DNA from 2 places in the Streptomyces sp. NPDC005775 genome. Region 1 is predicted to be linked to the other one. Evidence: predicted binding sites of a transcription regulator. Region 1 holds the regulator's gene; the other holds the start of a gene.

Evidence for each region. The regulator HspR, encoded in region 1, represses chaperone genes until heat shock. The targets are predictions, from matches to a motif close to TTGAGNNNNNNNNNCTCAA.
Region 2: the regulator HspR is predicted to act here: its motif matches at 4,191-4,209, upstream of lon (endopeptidase La).

The regions. Positions count from the first base shown of each region.
Region 1 is NZ_JBIAIU010000005.1:229,636-236,956, reverse strand. It holds gene ACFYPA_RS14560 ((Fe-S)-binding protein) at 1-29, opposite strand, end outside; gene ACFYPA_RS14555 (sugar transferase) at 143-841, opposite strand; gene dnaK (molecular chaperone DnaK) at 1,203-3,056, shown strand; gene grpE (nucleotide exchange factor GrpE) at 3,053-3,703, shown strand; gene dnaJ (molecular chaperone DnaJ) at 3,785-4,975, shown strand; gene ACFYPA_RS14535 (heat shock protein transcriptional repressor HspR) at 4,977-5,423, shown strand; gene ACFYPA_RS14530 (LuxR C-terminal-related transcriptional regulator) at 5,455-6,501, opposite strand; gene ACFYPA_RS14525 (helix-turn-helix transcriptional regulator) at 6,686-7,321, opposite strand, start outside.
Region 2 is NZ_JBIAIU010000003.1:494,029-501,349, forward strand. It holds gene ACFYPA_RS09575 (lysozyme) at 1-670, shown strand, start outside; gene ACFYPA_RS09580 (polysaccharide deacetylase family protein) at 962-1,642, shown strand; gene lon (endopeptidase La) at 1,748-4,168, opposite strand; gene ACFYPA_RS09590 (cysteine hydrolase family protein) at 4,389-5,000, shown strand; gene ACFYPA_RS09595 (nucleotidyltransferase domain-containing protein) at 4,997-5,815, shown strand; gene ACFYPA_RS09600 (RNA polymerase sigma factor) at 5,874-6,476, shown strand; gene ACFYPA_RS09605 (hypothetical protein) at 6,473-7,321, shown strand, end outside.

The DNA.
Region 1 (7,321 bases):
AGCGACACGATGATCGCGGCGAGTTGCATGTGGGGCTCCTCGGGCCTGCGAGGGTGGGGTCCAGCGGTGTTCGCTGATGACTCAGAGATGACGCTGTGCTTACTAAGCAGTAACTTAATCAGTCTGTGCTGACACTATCCACTTATTCCGCCGTCCTGTAGCCGGGCAGGCGGTGATCTGTGTCGCTCAGGTCCGCCTTGGCGCGCCGGGCGAGGCCCCGGGCCGCGCGTCGCAGGGGTGCGGCGACGGCTTCCGTGAGGATCGCCAGGTCCAGGCCCGGCCGGTGGTGCTCGGCGTAGTGCTGGTCGAGGAGTTCCGGCTCGTCCCACGGCATCGCCGACCGGTGGCGGATCTGGGCCAGGCCGGTCAGGCCGGGCTTCAGTTCCCGCCGCCAGTCTCTCGCACCGGCCGGCCGGCCCCGCGCGTCGCCCGGGGTGAGCGGGGTGGGGCCGACGAGGGAGAGCTCGCCCCGTACGACATGGGGGAGCCGGGAGATCACGTGCAGCCGCAGTCGGCGGGTGCGCAGTGACCGCAGTACGAAGTGTCCGCCGTCCACTCCCACCCGGGTCGAGTGCGTCAGCACGCCCCCCGAGCCGCGTTGCGCGAGGAGGGTCAGGGCGGCCGCGGCGAGCAGGGGGGCGGCCAGCACCAGGAGGGCCGAGCCGAGCGCCAGATCCAGGGCGCGCTTCGCGGTGGGGCGGGGGAGGGGCGCCGGTGCCAGGGCCCTCAGGGCCTTCAGGGCGGCCGGGAGCCGGGGCGGTCGCGGCGGCTGCCAGGTGCGCCCGGCGGGCCCCGGCCGCCGTCGCGGCCCGTGGCGCTGTCTTTGCCACTGCGTCTGCATGGTTCGCACCTGCCTGGGTCGGCTGACGGGAGTCGGGGTCTGTGGCATTCGGAGTCCGTGGCTCGTGTGCCGGTTTTGGGTGGCTCGCGCCATTTTGTGACAGAACGATCCCATGAGGCGATGATGAGGAGGTGTGTGCGACCCGTGGGGACGGGCAGGTGTCGCCCTTACGTGGGTCGGAATTGCCGCCGATCACCTGTATGCGACGTGTGTCCACCGTCGCGTGGTGCGACGTTTGCCCTGGTGGCGACGGGGGCGTGCACGATAGTTGAGTCGGCTCGACTCAGGTCTGTTGACTCTGGGGCGGGCGTCATGCATCCTTGAGTCAGATCCACTCAAGTAGTCAGTTGGAGGAATTGAAATGGCACGTGCGGTCGGCATCGACCTGGGCACGACTAACTCCGTCGTCAGCGTTCTCGAAGGCGGCGAGCCCACCGTCATCACCAACGCCGAAGGCGCCAGGACCACGCCGTCCGTCGTCGCCTTCGCGAAGAACGGCGAGGTTCTGGTCGGCGAGGTAGCCAAGCGCCAGGCAGTGACGAACGTCGACAGGACCATCCGCTCCGTCAAGCGCCACATGGGCACTGACTGGAAGATCGACCTGGACGGCAAGACCTTCAACCCGCAGCAGATGAGCGCCTTCATCCTGCAGAAGCTGAAGCGCGACGCCGAGTCGTACCTGGGCGAGAAGGTCACCGACGCGGTGATCACCGTCCCGGCGTACTTCAACGACTCCGAGCGTCAGGCGACGAAGGAGGCCGGCGAGATCGCGGGCCTGAACGTCCTGCGCATCGTCAACGAGCCGACGGCCGCCGCGCTGGCGTACGGGCTCGACAAGGACGACCAGACGATCCTCGTCTTCGACCTCGGTGGCGGCACCTTCGACGTGTCGCTCCTGGAGATCGGTGACGGCGTCGTCGAGGTGAAGGCCACCAACGGTGACAACCAGCTCGGTGGTGACGACTGGGACCAGCGCGTCGTCGACTACCTGGTGAAGCAGTTCGCCAACGGGCACGGCGTGGACCTGTCCAAGGACAAGATGGCTCTCCAGCGTCTCCGCGAGGCCGCGGAGAAGGCGAAGATCGAGCTCTCGTCCTCGACCGAGACCACGATCAACCTCCCGTACATCACCGCGTCGGCCGAGGGCCCGCTGCACCTGGACGAGAAGCTCACGCGCTCGCAGTTCCAGCAGCTCACCGCCGACCTGCTGGACCGCTGCAAGAACCCGTTCCACAACGTCATCAAGGACGCGGGCATCCAGCTCTCCGAGATCGACCACGTCGTTCTCGTCGGTGGCTCGACCCGTATGCCGGCCGTCGCCGAGCTCGTCAAGGAGCTCACGGGCGGCCAGGACGCCAACAAGAGCGTGAACCCGGACGAGGTCGTCGCCATCGGTGCCTCGCTCCAGGCCGGTGTCCTCAAGGGTGAGGTCAAGGACGTCCTGCTCCTCGACGTCACGCCGCTGTCCCTCGGTATCGAGACCAAGGGAGGGATCATGACCAAGCTCATCGAGCGCAACACCACGATCCCGACCAAGCGCTCCGAGATCTTCACGACGGCCGAGGACAACCAGCCGTCCGTGCAGATCCAGGTCTACCAGGGCGAGCGCGAGATCGCGGCGTACAACAAGAAGCTCGGGATGTTCGAGCTGACCGGTCTGCCGCCGGCCCCGCGCGGTGTGCCGCAGATCGAGGTCGCGTTCGACATCGACGCCAACGGCATCATGCACGTCGCCGCCAAGGACCTCGGCACCGGCAAGGAGCAGAAGATGACCGTCACCGGTGGCTCCTCGCTGCCGAAGGACGAGGTCAACCGGATGCGCGAAGAGGCCGAGCAGTACGCGGACGAGGACCACCGCCGTCGCGAGGCCGCCGAGTCCCGTAACCAGGGCGAACAGCTCGTCTACCAGACGGAGAAGTTCCTCAAGGACAACGAGGACAAGGTCCCCGGCGACGTCAAGACGGAGGTGGAGACCGCGCTCACCGAGCTGAAGGAGAAGCTCAAGGGCGAGGACACCGCCGAGATCCGTACGGCCACCGAGAAGGTCGCGGCCGTCTCCCAGAAGCTGGGCCAGGCGATGTACGCCAACGCCCAGGCCGAGGGTGGCCCGCAGGGTGACGCGCAGCCGGGTGCCGAGCAGGCCAAGGCTGACGACGATGTGGTCGACGCCGAGATCGTCGACGACGAGAAGGACTCCAAGGGCGGTGCGGCGTGACCGAGGAGACTCCGGGCTTCGAGGAGAAGCCCGACGTCCCCTCCGGCGCCACCCCTGACGACGCCGAGCCGAAGGACGCCACCCCCTCCGCGGAGGAGGAGGCGTCCCCGGCCGGGGACGCGAACCAGACAGCAGGCCTGACGGCACAGCTGGACCAGGTCCGCACCGCGCTCTCCGAGCGCACGGGCGACCTCCAGCGGCTCCAGGCCGAGTACCAGAACTACCGCCGCCGTGTGGAGCGGGACCGGGTCACGGTCAAGGAGATCGCCGTCGCGGGTCTCCTGTCCGAGCTCCTGCCCGTGCTCGACGACGTCGGCCGGGCCCGTGAGCACGGTGAGCTCGTGGGCGGGTTCAAGTCGGTGGCCGAATCGCTGGAGACGGTCGTCGCCAAGCTCGGACTGCAGCAGTTCGGCAAGGAGGGCGAGCCCTTCGACCCGACGATCCACGAGGCCCTGATGCACTCGTACGCGCCGGACATCACGGAAGACACCTGCGTGGCGATCCTGCAGCCCGGTTACCGGATCGGCGAGCGCACCATCCGCCCCGCGCGGGTGGCGGTGGCCGAACCCCAGCCGGGGGCGGCACCCGGGGCCGCGAAGGAAGAGAAGAGTGACGACGAGGAGAGCGGTGGCGGCGAGGAGGTCTGACATTCCGTCCGACCACCTGGCAGCACACCGCCCATCCACCCGTCCGGCCACCCGGCCGGTCGTCCGGAAGGAGGGACGTCGATGAGTACGAAGGACTTCGTCGAGAAGGACTACTACAAGGTTCTCGGCGTCCCGAAGGACGCCACCGACGCCGAGATCAAGAAGGCGTACCGGAAGCTCGCCCGCGAGTTCCACCCGGACGCCAACAAGGGCGACGACAAGGCGGAGGAGCGCTTCAAGGAGATCTCCGAGGCGAACGACGTCCTCGGTGACACCAAGAAGCGCAAGGAGTACGACGAGGCGCGCGCCCTCTTCGGCAACGGTGGTTTCCGTGCCGGACCCGGCGGGGCCCAGGGCAACTTCAACTTCGACCTGGGGGACCTCTTCGGAGGTGCCCCGGGCGGGGGCCAGGGCGGCGCCGGTGGGTTCGGCGGCGGAGGCGGCCTGGGCGACGTCTTCGGCGGCCTCTTCAACCGCGGCGGCGGTGGCACCGGTACGCGGGTGCAGCCGCGCCGCGGCCAGGACATCGAGTCCGAGGTGACGCTCAGCTTCACCGAGGCGGTCGACGGGGCCACGGTCCCGCTGCGGATGTCCAGCCAGGCTCCCTGCAAGGCGTGTTCCGGCACCGGCGACAAGAACGGCACCCCCAGGGTCTGCCCGACCTGCGTCGGCACCGGCCAGGTCTCGCGCGGCACCGGTGGCGGTTTCTCGCTCACCGATCCCTGCGTGGACTGCAAGGGCCGGGGCCTCATCGCCCAGGACCCCTGCGACGTCTGCAAGGGCAGCGGCCGGGCGAAGTCGTCGCGCACCATGCAGGTCAGGATCCCGGCGGGCGTCCTCGACGGCCAGCGGATCCGGCTGCGCGGCAAGGGCACCCCGGGCGAGCGCGGCGGACCGGCCGGCGACCTCTACGTCGTCGTCCACGTCGACGCCCACCCGGTCTTCGGCCGCAAGGGCGACAACCTCACCATCACCGTGCCCGTCACCTTCACGGAGGCGGCGCTCGGCGGCGAGGTGAAGGTCCCCACGCTCGGCGGGCCCCCGGTCACCCTGAAGCTTCCGGCGGGCACGCCCAACGGGCGTACCATGCGGGCCCGCGGCAAGGGCGCGGTCCGCAAGGACGGCAGCCGCGGCGACCTGCTGGTCACCGTCGAGGTGATGGTCCCCACCGACCTGGGCCCCGAGGCCCGGGACGCCCTGGAGACCTACCGCAAGGCGACCGCGGGCCCGGACCCGCGGGCGGAGCTGTTCCAGGCAGCGAAGGGAGCTTGAGGTGGACGGCCGGAGACGTAATCCGTACCAACTGACCGATGAATCCCCGGTGTACGTGATCTCGATCGCGGCCCAGCTCTCGGGCCTGCATCCCCAGACGCTGCGCCAGTACGACCGCCTCGGCCTGGTCTCGCCCGACCGCACGGCCGGGCGCGGTCGGCGCTACTCGGCCCGCGACATCGAGCTGCTGCGCACCGTGCAGCAGTTGTCGCAGGACGAGGGCATCAACCTGGCCGGCATCAAGCGCATCATCGAGCTCGAGAACCAGGTGGCCGCCCTCCAGCAGCGCGTCGCCGAACTCTCGGCGGCTGTGGACGGGGCGGCGGTGGCCATGCAGCAGCGCGAGGCGCAGGTGCACGCGTCGTACCGGCGCGACCTGGTGCCGTATCAGGATGTGCAGCAGACCAGCGCGCTGGTGGTCTGGCGGCCGAAGCGGCCGAAGGACTGAGCGGGGGCACCTGACCCGTGCGAGGAGCCCGTCACCCCGGAACGTCGGGGGTGGCGGGCTTCCTTGTCGTGCGTGGCGTTACGGACCCTCCTGCCCCGTGTGGCGCTACGGGCCCGGCGATTTCGGACTGGACGAGGAGGGCGCCGAGGTGGGTGCGGCTGGTGGCGTCGAGTGTCTGCATGAGCCTGGCGATGTGGGCGCGGCAGGTGCGGACGCTGAAGCCCAGCTTCCGTGCCACGGCCTCGTCATGGTGTCCCTGGACGAGGAGGCGGGCGATGCTGAGCTGGACCGCGGTGACGGGCGTGCCCGGAGCGGCCGTCTGCAGATGCTCGGTGATCGGAGTGGCCTGCGCCCACAGCACCTCGTACACCTGCACCAGGTAGCGGACCAGCGCCGGATGCCGGATCTGGAGAGCCACATCGCGGTCGGCTGTCGCGGGAATGAACGCCACGGCGTGGTCGAAGATGATGAGCCGGTCGATGGTCTGCTCCATCGTTCTGACCTGCACCTGTCCTGGCGGCATCTGCTCCAGGTAGTTCCTGACGCCCGCGCTGTAGCGCGCCGGGTGCTGGTAGATGTGGCGGAGCCGGGCTCCTCTGCCCACAGCTGACAGCCCGTTGGACAGGCCCTGCTCGATCTGCTCGGACGAGCGGTGGCCGCCCGGCTGGGCTGTCAGGACTTCCGTGCCGGCGCCGGCGGCCGCTTCCTGGAGGGCGGAGTCGATCAGCCTCTTGCCCTCCAGCACGGTGATGGACAGGTTGGGGTCCTCGCTCGCGATGGCCGCCAGGGGCGCCAGGGAGTCGACGAGGGCCGCGCTGCGGCGGACCTGTTCATGGACGGTGCGCGTGAGGGGCCGCAGCAGGTGGGCGAGTGCCGCCGAGGGCGGGGTGGGGCACAGCATCGCCGGGTCGCGGGGGTCCGGGTGGAGCAGGGCCATTTCGATGAGGCAGGGGGCCGGCGCGATATCGGCTCGGGGGAGGCGCCCGCGGCGCAGGGATTCGGAGTAGAGCCGGATGGCCGGCTCGCACAGTTCGGAGTTGCTGTGCGGGTGAATTGGTATGCCCGTTTCCGTGCCCATCTGGACCCCCTCATTCTTTGCAGTGCAACAAGATGACGGTGGTGAAACCCTAGCGACCGCGAGAGTGTTGGCCTGTCGGGGGAGCCGGGAACTCCCCCGGCTGATTTCAGGGCACGGCCACGCTCTCCCCCTTTGCGTGGTGGTGCTCCCGGCCCGGGGGTGGGGATCTTTGGGTGCCGGCCGGTCAGGAATCCTGTTCCAGGATTCCTGACCGGGCGATCAGATAACCGAGTTGAGTTCGGCTCTTGCTGCCGAGGGCGGCGTTCAGTTTGGCTATATGGGTCCGGCAGGTGCGCACGTTCATGCCGAGGCGCCGGGCTATCGAGTCGTCGACGTGTCCCTCTACGAGGAGTTGGGCGATGGAGCGCTGGACACCACTGATGCCTTCGGGGGTGGGGTCGTAGCGAACGTCCTCCAGGAGCGGGGTGGCGCGCTGCCAGAGCTGCTCGAAGACCCTGATGAGGTAGGCGACCAGTCCGGGATGGCGCAGCTCCAGTGCCACTTCACCGTCTTCCTGGGCGGGGATGAAGGCCACCGTGTGGTCGAAGACGAGCATGCGCTCGACGAGTTCCTCGAGGGTGCGGATCTCGACCTTGCCCTCTGCCAGGCGCTCGGCGTAGGCGTACGTCCCGTGATGGTGCCGGACGGTGTGCTGATAGAGCGTGCGGATGCTGACGCCGCGGTCGATCACGGCCTGCCCGCGCTCGACGCCCTTGCTGAGGATGAGTTCGCTGCGACCGCCCCCCGGCTGGATGGTGAGGACTTCGTCGGTGCACTCGGCCGTCGCGACATCGATGGCGGCATTGATTCTGGCGTTGCC
Region 2 (7,321 bases), on a different contig from region 1:
CGTCGCCCACGACGGCCAGGGCGGCCTGCCCACCAGCCGCGCGGCCCAGACCGAAGGCGTCGACGTGAGCGGCCACCAGAACGCCGTGGCCTGGTCGACGCTCTGGAACAGCGGTGTGAAGTGGGCCTACGTCAAGGCCTCCGAGGGCACGTACTACACGAACGAGGACTTCGCCCAGCAGTACAACGGCTCGTACAACGTGGGGATGATCCGCGGCTCGTACCACTTCGCCACGCCGGACACGACGAGCGGCGCCACCCAGGCCAACTACTTCGTGGACCACGGGGGCGGCTGGTCCAGGGACGGCAAGACGCTGCCCGGCGTCCTCGACATCGAGTGGAACCCGTACGGCGCGCAGTGCTACGGCAAGACCGCGGCCGGGATGGTCTCCTGGATCCGTGACTTCGTGAACACCTACAAGGCGCGCACCGGACGCGACGCGGTCATCTACACCGCGACCAGCTGGTGGCAGTCCTGCACGGGCAACAGCGCGAGCTTCGGCAGCACCAACCCGCTGTGGGTGGCCCGCTACAACACCACGGTCGGGACCCTGCCGGCCGGCTGGGGCTACTACACGATCTGGCAGTACACCTCGTCCGGCCCGACGGTGGGCGACCACAACCACTTCAACGGCGCCCTCGACCGCGTACAGGCACTGGCCAACGGCTGACCACCCGACCGCCCTGCCCCGACAGAGCCCGGTGACGCACCCCGTCGCCGGGCTCTGCGCCGTTCAGACCGTTCAGGCGTATCCGACCAGGCACGAAGGCACTCCATCGATCCCACGCCGCCCCCTATACACCGCGTGTATACGCCCTATGTATAGTCCTTGCATTCGCACGTAAGTGCGGCGTAAACGATGAGGGAGTGACCCGCCTTGCCCAGTAGGACGAAGTCGATCGGTACGGGGTTGGCCGTCGCTCTTGTGACGGCGCTCACGCTGACGCTGAGCGGGTGCTCGATGGAGACCACGGCGCCCGGATCCGCTCGCGGCGACGCGGGCTCGGACGCCAAGGGATCGTTCGGCCCGGTGGACTGCCGCAAGGCGAAGTGCATCGCCCTCACCTTCGACGCGGGACCGGCCGAGGAGACCCCCCACCTGCTGGACATCCTCAAGAAGGAGAAGGTCCACGCGACCTTCTTCCTGCTGGGCAAGAACCATGTGAAGAAGCACCCCGAGACGGTCCGGCGGATCGAGGCGGAGGGGCACGAGGTGGCCAACCACACCTGGTCGCACGAGATCCTGACGGACAAGAAGCCCGCGGAGATACGCGCCGAGCTGGAGAAGACGCAGGACGCGATCGAGGCGATCACCGGCAAGAAGCCGCGGCTGATGCGCCCCCCGCAGGGCCGCACCGACGACACGGTCTCCGGGATCAGCAAGGACCTCGGCCTCTCGCAGATCCTGTGGAGCGCCACCGCCAAGGACTACTCGACGAACGACTCCGCGCTGATCAAGAAGCGGATACTCGACCAGGCGAGCAAGGACGGCATCATCCTGCTGCACGACATCTACAAGGGCACGGTGCCCGCGGTGCCCGGCATCATCGAGGAGCTGAAGAAGCGCGGCTACACCTTCGTCACCGTCCCGGAGCTGATGGCGCCCGCCGTGCCCGTCCCGGGGACGATCTACCGCCCCTGACCCGGCCGTCACCGCTCACGCGGAACGGCCCGCCTCCCCGCGAGGGGAAGACGGGCCGCCCGTACCGGCCGTGTCCGCGGTGCCACGTCCGTCACGCCGTGACAGCTACGCCGCGGCCGGGATCCTCCGCTCCGCCGGGGCCGAGGCCGGGGCGAGGGCGATCTCCAGGACCTGGCGGACGTCGGTGACCGGGTGGACCTCCAGCTTGTCCAGCACCTCGGCGGGGACGTCGTCGAGGTCCGCCTCGTTGCGCTGGGGGATCACCACGGTGGTGATGCCCGCGCGGTGGGCGGCCAGCAGCTTCTGCTTCAGGCCGCCGATCGGCAGCACCCGTCCGGTCAGCGACACCTCGCCGGTCATCGCCACGTCCGTGCGGACGAGCCGTCCGGAGAGCAGCGAGGCCAGCGCGGTCGTCAGGGTGATGCCCGCGCTCGGACCGTCCTTGGGGACCGCGCCCGCCGGGAAGTGAATGTGCACGCCCCGGTCCTTGAGGTCGGCGACCGGCAGTTCCAGCTCCGCACCGTGCGAGCGCAGGAAGCTGAGCGCGATCTGCGCGGACTCCTTCATCACGTCGCCGAGCTGACCGGTGAGGGTAAGTCCGGACGCCCCGGTCTCCGGATCGGCGAGCGACGCCTCGACGAAGAGCACGTCACCGCCAGCCCCGGTCACCGCGAGTCCGGTGGCCACGCCCGGCACCGCGGTGCGGCGCTCGGCCGGGTCCTGGGCGGACTCGGGGACGTGGTGCGGCCGGCCGACGAGCCCGCGGAGGTCCGCCTCGGTCACCGTGAACGGCAGTTCGCGGTCGCCCAGTTCGTGCTGGGCCGCGACCTTGCGCAGCAGCCTCCCGACGGCCCGCTCCAGATTCCGGACGCCGGCCTCGCGGGTGTACTCGCCGGCCAGCTTCCGCAGCGCCGACTCGTCGAGGGTGACCTCTTCCGCCTCCAGACCTGCCCGCTCCAGCTGACGCGGAAGCAGGTGGTCACGGGCGATGACGACCTTCTCGTCCTCGGTGTAGCCGTCGAGCCTGACCAGTTCCATCCGGTCGAGCAGCGCCTCCGGGATGGCTTCGAGCACGTTGGCCGTGGCCAGGAAGACGACGTCGCTGAGGTCGAGTTCGACCTCCAGGTAGTGGTCGCGGAAGGTGTGGTTCTGGGCCGGGTCGAGCACTTCGAGGAGGGCCGCGGCGGGGTCGCCGCGGAAGTCGGAGCCGACCTTGTCGATCTCGTCGAGCAGGACGACCGGGTTCATCGAACCGGCCTCCTTGATGGCCCGGACGATGCGGCCGGGGAGCGCGCCGACGTACGTACGCCGGTGACCCCGGATCTCCGCCTCGTCCCGGACACCGCCGAGTGCGACGCGGACGAACTTGCGCCCCATGGCGTGCGCCACGGATTCACCGAGCGAGGTCTTGCCGACCCCGGGCGGCCCCACCAGGGCCAGCACGGCACCGCCGCGACGCCCGCCGACCACACCCAGTCCGCGGTCGGCGCGCCGCTTGCGGACCGCGAGGTACTCGGTGATGCGTTCCTTCACGTCCTGCAGGCCCGCGTGTTCGGCGTCGAGGACCTCCTGGGCGCCCTTGATGTCGTACGCGTCCTCGGTCCGCTCGGTCCACGGCAGTTCGAGGACGGTGTCGAGCCAGGTCCTGATCCAGGAGCCCTCGGGGCTCTGGTCCGAGGAGCGCTCCAGCTTGTCGACCTCCTTGAGCGCGGCCTCGCGGACGTGCTCGGGAAGTTCGGCGGCCTCGACGCGCGCCCGGTAGTCGTCGGACTCGTCCTCCGGGTCGCCGTTGAGCTCGGAGAGCTCCTTGCGTACGGCGTCGAGCTGGCGCCGCAGCAGGAATTCGCGCTGCTGCTTGTCGACGCCCTCCTGGACGTCCTTGGCGATGGACTCGGCGACGTCCTGCTCGGCGAGGTGTTCACCCAGCCACTGGACGGCGAGCTTCAGCCGGGCGACCGCGTCGGTCGTCTCCAGCAGCTGGACCTTCTGGGCAGTGGTGAGGAAGGGGGAGTATCCGGAGTTGTCCGCGAGCGCGGAGACGTCCTCGATCTGCTGGACCCGGTCCACGACCTGCCAGGCACCGCGCTTCTTCAGCCAGCTGGTGGCGAGCGCCTTGTACTCCTTGACCAGTTCGGCGACGGCTCCGGGAAGGGGTTCGGGGACGGAGTCGTCGGCCCGGGTTCCTTCCACCCAGAGCGCGGCACCGGGCCCGCTGGTCCCCGCGCCGATCCGCACCCGTCCACGACCGCGGATGAGGGCGCCCGGATCACCGTCCGAGAGCCGCCCGACCTGTTCGACGGTCCCCCTGACACCGATCCCGGTGTAGGTACCGTCGATGCGCGGAACGAGCAGCACCTCGGGCTTGCCGCCGCCCTCGCGGGCTGCGGCCTGTGCGGCCTCCACCGCGGCACGCACATCGCTGTCGGACAGGTCCAGAGGCACCACCATTCCGGGCAGCACGACCTCGTCGTCGAGCGGCAGCACAGGCAGGGTGAGCGGTGTGACCGCATTGGACTCAGTAGCCATGATCTCCCCTTCGGCAGTCAAGTTGAGCTATGTGGACTCAATGCTTGTGAGCCGCCCAGTGTTCCCGAAACCGCGTTCGCTGTGAGCGATCACGTACGACTGCCACGCCGTGCCCTCGGTGCAACGCGGGCGGCGAGCGTCGTAGTCCCCGCGCCCGCGCCCTTCCGCGTGGCCGCGAAATTCTGTGGAGGGCGGGGGCGCCGCCGGACAGGATGGCTCCATGACACGTTCCGCGCTTCCCGCCCAGGCCCTGCTCGTCGTGGACGTCCAGAAGGCAGGGGTGACGGGGGACAGGGCCGTTCCCGGCGCGGCCGGGCTGCTGGAGCGGACGGCGGACCTGCTCACCCGCGCACGCCGGAGCGGTGCGCTGGTCGTGCACCTGCAGAACGACGGCGCGCCCGGCACGGGCGACGAGCCGCACTCCCCCGGCTGGGCGCTCCACCTCCCCGTCGAGGCGGGCCCGACGGAGTGCGTGATCCGCAAGACCCGGGACGACGGCTTCGCGGGCACGCCCCTGGGGGCCCTGCTGGCCGGAGCCGGCGTGGAGTCGGTCGCCGTCTGCGGAGTGATGTCGGAGATGTGCGTCCAGGCGACGGCCCGCACGGCGCTGGCCCTGGGCTACCGGGTGGTCCTCCCCCACGACGCGCACGCGACCCAGGACATCCCGGCCGCCCCCGGGATCAGCGCGGCGGTCCCGGCCGCCGTGGTGTCGCGGGTCGCCGCCTGGGCGATCAGCGGGGATGCCGAAGTCACGGCGCGGGCCTCGGACGTGACGTTCGCGGCGCCGCGGCCCCGGGCGGTGGCGCCGCCACGGGGCAGAGTGTCCTCATGAACGACGACCGAGGACTGGACCGGGACGGCACGATCGCCCGGGAGGGCTCGCTCAGCCGGCTGCGGCCCGGGTTCGCGCCGGTCGTGGCCGCGGCCCGCTCCCGGATCGCCGAGGTCTTCGGTCCCGGCCGCCTGCACAGCGCCTACGTGTACGGCAGCATTCCGCGCGGCACGGCGACGCCCGGGGTCTCCGACCTGGACCTGCTGCTCGCCCTGCGCGAGGCGCCCACCGCGACGGACCGCGCCGACGCCGACGCCGTCGAGGCCGAACTGGACGCGTCGTACGAACAGATCGACGGGGCCGGCATCCTGCTGTTCGGCGCGGACACGCTGCTCGGCGCACTCGAACGCCATGACATGGGCTTCTTCGTCGCCTGCCTGTGCACGCCGCTGCTCGGGGACGACCTCGCCGCCCTGCTGCCGCGCTACCGGCCGACCTCGCTGCTCGCCCGCGAGACCAACGGGGACCTGTGCCTGGCGCTCCCGCGCTGGCGCGAGCGGGCCGCCGGGGCGACCACGGACGCCGAGCGCCGTGTCCTGAGCCGGGGGGTCGCCCGTCGGATCGTGCGTACGGGCTTCACCCTGGTCATGCCGCGGTGGGGCGGCTGGACCAGTGATCTGGCCGAGTCGGCCGAGCTCTTCGCCCGCTACCACCCGCACCTCCCCGAACGGGCCGAGCAGATGCGGCTGGCCGCCCGCACCGGCCGCGCTCCGAGCGCCGACCCGGCCGTCCTGGCCATGCTCGTCGGCGACCTCGCTCCCTGGCTCGCGGCCGAACACGTCGCGGTGCACGGCGAGAAGGCGCCACGCCCCTGACCGCGTCCGGACGCACCGCGCGTGAACCGACCGGCGTCCGGCCTCCGATAGAGGGGGTGTGAGCCACTTGCACCCCTCGGGGGACGACCGGAGCGACGAGGCGCTGCTGCGTGCCGTCGCTCAGGGGGAACCGGCCGCCCTGGCCGCGCTCTACGACCGGCACGCCGGCTGGCTGCTGGCCCGGCTGAACCGGAGGTGCGCGGACGCCGAGACCGTACGGGAAGTGCTGCAGGACACCTTCGTCACGGCCTGGCGTTCCGCCGGTTCGCACCGCGGTGCCGAGGCCGGCGGCTGGCTCTGGGTGATCGCCGCCCGCCGGCTGGTCGACGCGCGGCGGAGCCGGGCCAGGACCGAGCGCGTGGCACGGGCGGAGCACGCGGACGGTGAGCGGTGGACGGCCGCCGTGCCGTCCGCCGAGGACCGGGTCCTGGCCGGTCTGGAGTACGGCGACGTCGGTGCCGCGCTCGACCGGATCTCGCCGGAGCTCCGGGAGGTCCTGCGGGCGACGGTCATCGACGGGCTGACGACCCGGGAAGCCGCCCGGCTGCTCGGCATACCGGAGGGGACGGTCAAGACCCGGGCGTCGCGGGCCCGGCGCGAGCTGCGGGCCGCGCTGGACCGGCTGGTTGTGGAGAACGGTCCGCTGGGAGGCACGGCATGACGGCCTGGCACGTGGGAGACGAACTGGCGGGGCGGTACGCGGCGGGGACCGCCGCCGAGACCGACGCCTGGTCGCTGGAGAAGCACGTCGAGTCGTGCGAACGCTGCGCGGACCGGGTGTCGGCGGCGGTACGCGGCCGGGGGGCCGCGGCACCGCTGCTGGCGGAGATCCGCACCGCGGTGCTCGCCACCGCGGAGGCGGAGCCCGTGCGGGGAGCCCCGCGGCTGCCGGGGGCCGCCTCGCGGCTCGGGCGGGCGCTGTGGGCCGCCGGCCCGGCCCTGCGGGGGGCGTGGGCGGGGGCGCTGCTGCTCGTGGCGCTGGGGGCCGTCGCCCTGGCGTACGTGGGCGGGCTGGGGGGCACGGTCCGCCCCCTGCTCCTCGTCGTCGCGCCGGTCCTCCCGCTCGCCGGGGTCGGCGTCTCGTACGGGCGCTCCGCCGACCCCATGCACGAGATCATCGCCGCGGCTCCGGGCGGTGGGCTGCGGCTGCTGCTGATCAGGACGGCGGCAGTCCTCGGGGCGGTCGTCCCGGTGATCACGCTCGCCGGGGCGGTCCTGCCCCCGTCGGCGGGCCAGCCGGGCGTCCTGGCCTGGCTGCTGCCCGGACTCGCCATGACGCTGGGGGCGCTGGCGCTCGGCTCGTACGTCGGCTGCCGCACGGGCGCCTCGTCCGTGGCCGGGTGCTGGGCCGCCGCCGTGATCCTGCCGGCCTTCGGCGCGTCGCCGACCCGGCTCCTCGACGCGACCGAGCCGGCCGCCATGTACTTCGCGGGGTCCGCCGCACAGGGCGGCTGGGCGGTGGCGGCGGTGCTCTGCGCCGGGCTGCTGGCCCTGCGCCGCCGATCA